Regions from separate parts of the Exiguobacterium sp. PvP048 genome, predicted to be linked through region 1. Evidence: riboswitches for the same ligand, from Rfam matches in the RefSeq annotation. Region 1 holds a riboswitch; each other region holds the start of a gene.

Region 1 (2,199 bases):
CGAACCTTTCCAAACGATTGACTTCCTCGGATTGATTGCAACGGTCTTATTAATCCCACTTAGTGCAGGATGGGTCTGGTTCTCACTTTCTATCGCACGGGGAGAACAAACAAAAATCAGTGATTTATTTGAGCCCTATAAATATTTCATAAAAGTCGTCCTGCTTTCAATCGTCCAATTTATATTCTTGTTCCTATGGGCATTGTTATTGGTTGTACCGGCCATTATCAAATCATTTTCGTATATGTTGACTTACTACATTTTGCGGGATGAACCTTCGATTGGTGTATTGGAAGCAATCACCCGGTCACGTCAAATGATGGATGGACATAAGATGGAAGCCTTCATGCTTGTTCTTTCATTCATCGGCTGGTTCCTGCTTGGTTTAATTACAATCGGAATCGCCTTCTTATGGGTCGGACCTTATTTCAGCGTCACGCTTGCGAAATTCTACGACCGGATCCGCGGAGAAGAAGCACCTGGTGAACAATCAACGTTTGTAGCACCATATTAATGTGAGAAGAGGATGGGAGCCATGCTCTCGTCCTTTTTTAATTCCGATTGGAAAACAAGGTTTAATGGTTGCTTTACTCTGCTAAAAAGTGTACGATAATTCCAATAATTCTTATCAAGAGAAGTCGAGGGAATGGCCCGAAGACACTTCAGCAACCCCGCGTGCAGCGGAAGGTGCTACTTCCTAAAAGGAATTTTTCCTTTGAAGATAAGAGCAGACATGATTAATCCGTCGCTCTTTTCGATTTTCGAGAAGAGCGACTTTTTTTATAAGGGGGACATAACGGATGGAGTATGGATTTTGGTTACCGATTTTTGGCGGATGGTTACGGAATGTCGAGGACGAACAGATGCCGGCGACGTTCGACTATGCCAAACAGGTCGCACAAACGGCTGAACGAATCGGGTTTTCAACGACCTTGATTGCCGAATTGAACTTAAATGACATCAAAGGGCTCGAAGCACCGAGTCTTGAAGCCTGGACGACGGCAGCGGCGATTGCCGCGACGACGGAACGACTGGAAATCATGACAGCGGTCCGTCCGGGGTTCCATAATCCGGCGACGACCGCGAAGATGGCAGCAAACATCGATCAGCTCAGCAACGGACGCTTTACGTTAAACGTCGTCTCGGCCTGGTGGGAAGAAGAAGCCCGGCAGTACAACGGGATCTTCACGGCTCACGACGAACGTTACGCCCGAACGGAAGAGTTTGTCACGATCATGAAAGGGTTATGGGCAGATGCTTCCCCGTACAGCTTTGACGGCAACTACTATACGCTTGAGAAGACACAACTGCATCCAAAACCGGTGCAACGCCCGGGTATCAAATTGTATGCAGGTGGAGAAAGTGAAGCCGGCAAACAAACCATCGTCAATCATTGTGACGCTTATGTCATGCACGGCGGAACAGTGGAAGAAGTGTCCGTTAAGATTGAGGATATGAAGGCGCGCCGACAAGCGACAGGGCAACCGCCGCTTGAAAGTTTTGGACTGGCTGCTTATATCATCTGCCGCGATACGGAAGAAGAGGCGGTGCAAGAGTGGCAACGGATTACGGACGTCAAGGAAGATGGTGCCGGGTACGCCGGATACGACGATTTCGTCAGCAAATCACAACTCGAACAACAGGTAAAGCGGAATGACTATTCGGTCTCAAACCGCGGACTTCGTCCTGATTTAATTGGGACACCGGAACAGATTGCCGAACGGATTCTTGCCTTTGAAGACGTCGGCGTTACTCTGTTGCTCCTTCAATTCTCACCGCAACTGGAAGAAATGGAACGCTTCGCGCGCGACGTCATGCCGCTTGTCGAAGAAAAACGAAAGGTAGGTCAAACCAAATGACAAAAATTCATATCTTACACGAAAACCAGGAATGGACGGACCATTTAATTAAACGACTCGAGGAACTGGAGTTGCCGTATGAACAGTGGCATCTCGATGAAGGACAGGTACCGCTTGATGAAATCCCGCCAGAAGGCGTCTTCTACAGCCGGATGAGTGCGTCTTCGCATACGCGCGGGCACCGCTATGCGCCGGAACTGACGGAAGGGGTGCTCGCGTGGCTCGAGGAACACGACCGGACGGTCTTCAACGGAACACGTGCGTTGCGACTGGAAGTCAGTAAAATCAATCAGTATACGGCTCTTCGAAAAGCCGGTATCCGGGTTCCGAAAACGACGGC
Region 2 (2,199 bases), on a different contig from region 1:
CAGACCGATTGCCAGTCCAAGGACAAACGTTGCAAGTCCCGCAACGGCCGTCATATAGATCGTACTGCCTGTTGCTTCCCAGACCATATCCCAATCCACATCTGCAAAAAATGTACTCATCGGTGATCCACCTCCACTTCAACGTCACTCGCTTGAAGTTTGGCGATGACCACTTGTGCTTCCTGTTCCGAACCGAGCAACTGAATGAACAGCGTTCCGAGTGCTCCGTCCTGCGTCTGTCCGACGTTTCCGCCGATGATATTGAATAATAAGTTCGAATCTTTCATGACTTCGGCAAGGATCGGACTTTCCGCTGTCGAACCGACAAACGTCAGCTGGACGATTTTCCCGGTCGGATACCGCTCGCGTAATTTCGCAAACGTCAATTCGTTTTCAGACGGTGACGTCAATTGTTTGACGAACTCTTTGGTCATCGCCTGTTTCGGGTGACGGAATACTTCAGCAACCGGTCCCTGTTCGACGATTTTCCCGGCTTCCATGACGGCGACCCGGTGACAGATTTTTTGAATGACATGCATCTCGTGTGTGATCAAGACGATCGTCAGTTTTAATTTTTTGTTGATGTCGACCAACAACTCGAGGATCGAGTCGGTCGTTTTTGGATCCAGCGCACTGGTCGCTTCGTCACAGAGTAAGACGTCCGGATTGGATGCCAGTGCCCGGGCAATCCCGACCCGTTGTTTTTGTCCACCAGACAGTTGCGACGGATAAGCGCCTTCACGTCCGTCGAGTCCGACGAGCTGAATCAGTTCGGCAACCCGTTCTTTACGACGGGCTTTCGGATAACCGCCGAGCTCAAGCGGGAACATGATGTTTTCTTCGACTGTCCGTGACCAAAGCAGATTAAAGTGTTGGAACACCATTGAGACGTTTTTACGGACGCCCCGTAATTCTTTTGGTTTGAGCGTCGTCATTTCGACACCGTCGATTTGAATCGAGCCGCTCGTCGGTGCCTCCAGCATGTTCAGCAAACGAATCAGTGTTGATTTCCCTGCCCCTGAATAACCGATTATTCCAAAAATTTCACCGCGCTCGATTGACAAGTCGACATTGACGACGGCTTCAACCGATCCGCGCTTCGAGCGATAAATCTTTCCTACATCCTGTAAGCGAATCAATACGGTCCCTCCTAAACATAAAAAAAGTGCGCACGTTTTAGAGCAAACGCGCGCACTTTTTCAGTACACAAAACCATTTGCTCTCATCTTGCAGACAAATGTCTGCTGGAATTAGCACCACTTCGGAATAAATTCCGCGGTTGCCGGGTTTCATCGGGCCAGTCCCTCCACCACTCTCGATAAGAGTTATCGGTATTAAGTTATTTTTAATATAATCTGAATATTAGCAGGGGTTATTTTGCTTGTCAAACAGTTTTTTCTGAAACCGGTTGAAGCAGACTGAAAGCACGTGCCAAATCTTCTTTCAAGTCTTCCGCGTCCTCAAGACCTACCGAGATCCGAACGAGACCATCCGTAATTCCGAGTTCTGCGCGACGCTCTGCCGGAATCGACGCATGTGTCATCCGTGCCGGAACGGAAATCAGACTCTCGACCGCTCCAAGACTTTCAGCCAATGTGAAGAAATGTGTCGCTTCGACGAGTTTCTCCGCATTTTCTGCTGAACCGACATCAAAGCTGATCATGCCGCCGAAACCGGTCGCTTGTTTTTGTTGTGTCGCGTGACCCGGATGTGATGCCAGTCCCGGATAGAAGATGTTTGAGACGACGTCCTGTTCCTGTAAGAACTGAACGAGATCGTGTGATGTTTCTTCGATTGCATCCATCCGGATACCAAGCGTCCGTAATCCACGGACGAGCAGGAAGCTGTCCTGCGGTCCAAGAATACCGCCGGTCGAGTTTTGGATGAAGTGAAGATCTTCTCCGAGCTCGTCGCTGTTGACGACGACAAGTCCGGCGACGACGTCCGAATGACCGCCGATGTATTTTGTCGCGCTGTGCAGAACGATATCTGCACCGAGTGCGAGTGGTTGTTGCAAGTATGGTGTCGCGAATGTGTTATCGACGACGAGTTTCAAGTTATTGCGTTTCGCAATCTCAGCAACTGCTGCGATATCTGTAACTTTCAACAACGGGTTCGTCGGTGTTTCGACATACAGCATCTTCGTGTTGTCTTGCACCGCAGCTTCCGTCGCCGCGAGATCCGTCGTATCGACGAACG
Region 3 (2,199 bases), on a different contig from region 1:
AATCCGGATCGTCATTTCGTAATCCCCCAGGCGTCGAGGGCGACCCGAAGCTCTTCCTGCCGCGTTGCGGCACTCGTCAAAGATTCACCGGCAAGTGCTGCGTCGAGGGCCTGACGGAAAGCGAGCACACCGGCCGCCGCGCCCTGCGGATGACCGTGAACGCCACCGCCGGCATTGATGACGGAATCAGTCCCGAAATCCCGAACGAGCTGAGCGACGAGACCGGGATGAATACCTGCCGAGGGAACCGGAAGAATCGTCTTCGTTTCTCCGATCCGTGTGGCTTCGACGGCAATTCCGCGCGCCAAGTCTTTGGCGAGGGCGACGTTTCCGTAAGGTGACGGGAACAACGTCAAATCGGCACCGGCCAGCCGCGGTAAAGTCCCTAGTAAAACAGGGGCTGCAATGCCGTATTCCGGGCTTGCGATCAAGGCACCGCTTAAGGCCGGATGATTAAAAATCGGAACGGAAATGTCCGGATCAGCCGCTAATTCGCGTAAGACGTCGAGTCCGTATGTAAACGTATTGAGCAGAAAGGCGGTCGCACCGGCTTCAATCAAACGTTTCGCCTGATCCTTCAAGCCGAAGACGGAACCGCTCAGCGTAATCGCGTAAAGCGCCCGTTTGCCGGTCTTTTCATAATGGGCATTTAGGACGTCGCGTCCGATCCGCGCCCGGTCGAGTGCCGGCGTCAACGGATTATCGTACAAAATCTCATCATCTTTGACGAGATCGATGCCACCCGCAAGTTGCGCTTCGAGTTGTTCCCGCAAAAAGGTGAGGTCCCGGCCGATGACGCCTTTAAAGATGCTCATCAACAGAGGACGGTCGTGGACTTGAATCAACTGCCGGACGCCCTCGATGCCGAATTTGGCACCGGGGAAGTCCGTGGTGAACGAAGCCGGAAGCTGTAAATCCGTTAATTTGATTTGTCCGTCGAGCGACAGCTTGCCGAAGACGGTCGTTAAGATTGCTGAAAAGTCACGGGAGACGTTGTGTTCCGGATAACGGATCGTGATGTAGCCTTTTCCGTCGTGTTCTTCCGTATGAACAACTTGTCCTTTGAACGATTCAAGCTGCTGTTGTTCCAAATGATTTAAATCGGTCCACGAACCAACGGTCAAACCGAGCGCGATTTGTTCTGCCCGTTTTGGTAACTGATCCGTCGTTCCGAGTTGGTAGGTTGCGGTAATATACGTCATATCGACTGTCTCTCCCTTGTTAAAGAATACAAAAATGGTCCCTCGTCAATGACAAGAGACCATGAAAAATTGCGCGTGGACTCTTATCTGTCAGCGTAATAGCTGCAAGAATTAGCACCGTGCCAAGTGGTCGGTTGCTGCGACATCGTAGGGCTCGTCCCTCCGTCTGCTCTTGATAAGAATTGGATGAAATTGTGAAATCTAATTGCAATTTTTACATGAGATTCGTCACTTGTCAAACTATATTTTGAAAATTTATTTTTTTGAAAATACTTCTTCTATAGACGGTTCCGTTTTTGAAGCCGTTTCACTAAAAAAGGGAATTGACAGACGACCGGCAGCGCACGTAGTATTCAAACCAACATCAATCACACGACAACTACATATGACTCTTATCGTGAGTTGGCAGAGGGAATTGGCCCGAAGACGCCGCAGCAACCGACCATCCGGCACGGTGCTACATCCAACAGACATTCGTCTGAGAGATAAGAGGACGGAATATTCTGCCGCGCCTCTTTTCTTTGACGAAAAGAGGCGTTTTTTCGTGTGATCACCAAGGAGGAAAACAGAATGGGATATCAAGCATTTACAGTACAGGACGCGATTGAACGGGTCCGGACACTCGGATTGATCGGCAATGAACCGGTGACGGCAGAGGAAATCGGAGATGGAAATTTAAATCTCGTTTTCCGGATTCAGGCAGGGGAAAAACGGCTGATTTTAAAGCAGGCGTTACCTTATGCAAAAGTCGTCGGGGAAAGCTGGCCGCTGTCGCTCGAACGGGCCTGGATTGAACAATCGGCCTTAAAAGAATTCGCGAAAGTCGCCGTTCCGTTTGTCCCGCATGTCTACCATGCGAGCAAAGAAGAAGCGTTCACGGTGATGGAAGACTTGTCACATCTGACAATCGTCCGGGGCGGACTGCTTGAAGGGGAAAAGTATCCGTTGCTCGCGGAACACATCGGTTCGTATTTGGCGCGGACACTGTTTTATACGT

Evidence for each region. A riboswitch is a leader RNA that binds a small molecule or an ion and turns the genes downstream of it on or off. The one in region 1 is predicted to bind S-adenosylmethionine.
Region 2: another riboswitch for S-adenosylmethionine. It lies ahead of ABIC15_RS03035 (methionine ABC transporter ATP-binding protein); the one in region 1 lies ahead of ABIC15_RS10845 (LLM class flavin-dependent oxidoreductase).
Region 3: another riboswitch for S-adenosylmethionine. It lies ahead of ABIC15_RS11290 (2,3-diketo-5-methylthiopentyl-1-phosphate enolase); the one in region 1 lies ahead of ABIC15_RS10845 (LLM class flavin-dependent oxidoreductase).

The regions. Positions count from the first base shown of each region.
Region 1 is NZ_JBEPSU010000005.1:105,395-107,593, forward strand. It holds gene ABIC15_RS10840 (DUF975 family protein) at 1-514, shown strand, start outside; SAM riboswitch class I at 623-728, shown strand; gene ABIC15_RS10845 (LLM class flavin-dependent oxidoreductase) at 801-1,859, shown strand; gene ABIC15_RS10850 (ATP-grasp domain-containing protein) at 1,856-2,199, shown strand, end outside.
Region 2 is NZ_JBEPSU010000001.1:606,629-608,827, forward strand. It holds gene ABIC15_RS03030 (methionine ABC transporter permease) at 1-120, opposite strand, end outside; gene ABIC15_RS03035 (methionine ABC transporter ATP-binding protein) at 117-1,139, opposite strand; SAM riboswitch class I at 1,220-1,325, opposite strand; gene ABIC15_RS03040 (bifunctional cystathionine gamma-lyase/homocysteine desulfhydrase) at 1,385-2,199, opposite strand, start outside.
Region 3 is NZ_JBEPSU010000006.1:19,284-21,482, reverse strand. It holds gene ABIC15_RS11295 (2-hydroxy-3-keto-5-methylthiopentenyl-1-phosphate phosphatase) at 1-15, opposite strand, end outside; gene ABIC15_RS11290 (2,3-diketo-5-methylthiopentyl-1-phosphate enolase) at 12-1,202, opposite strand; SAM riboswitch class I at 1,283-1,384, opposite strand; SAM riboswitch class I at 1,592-1,694, shown strand; gene mtnK (S-methyl-5-thioribose kinase) at 1,773-2,199, shown strand, end outside.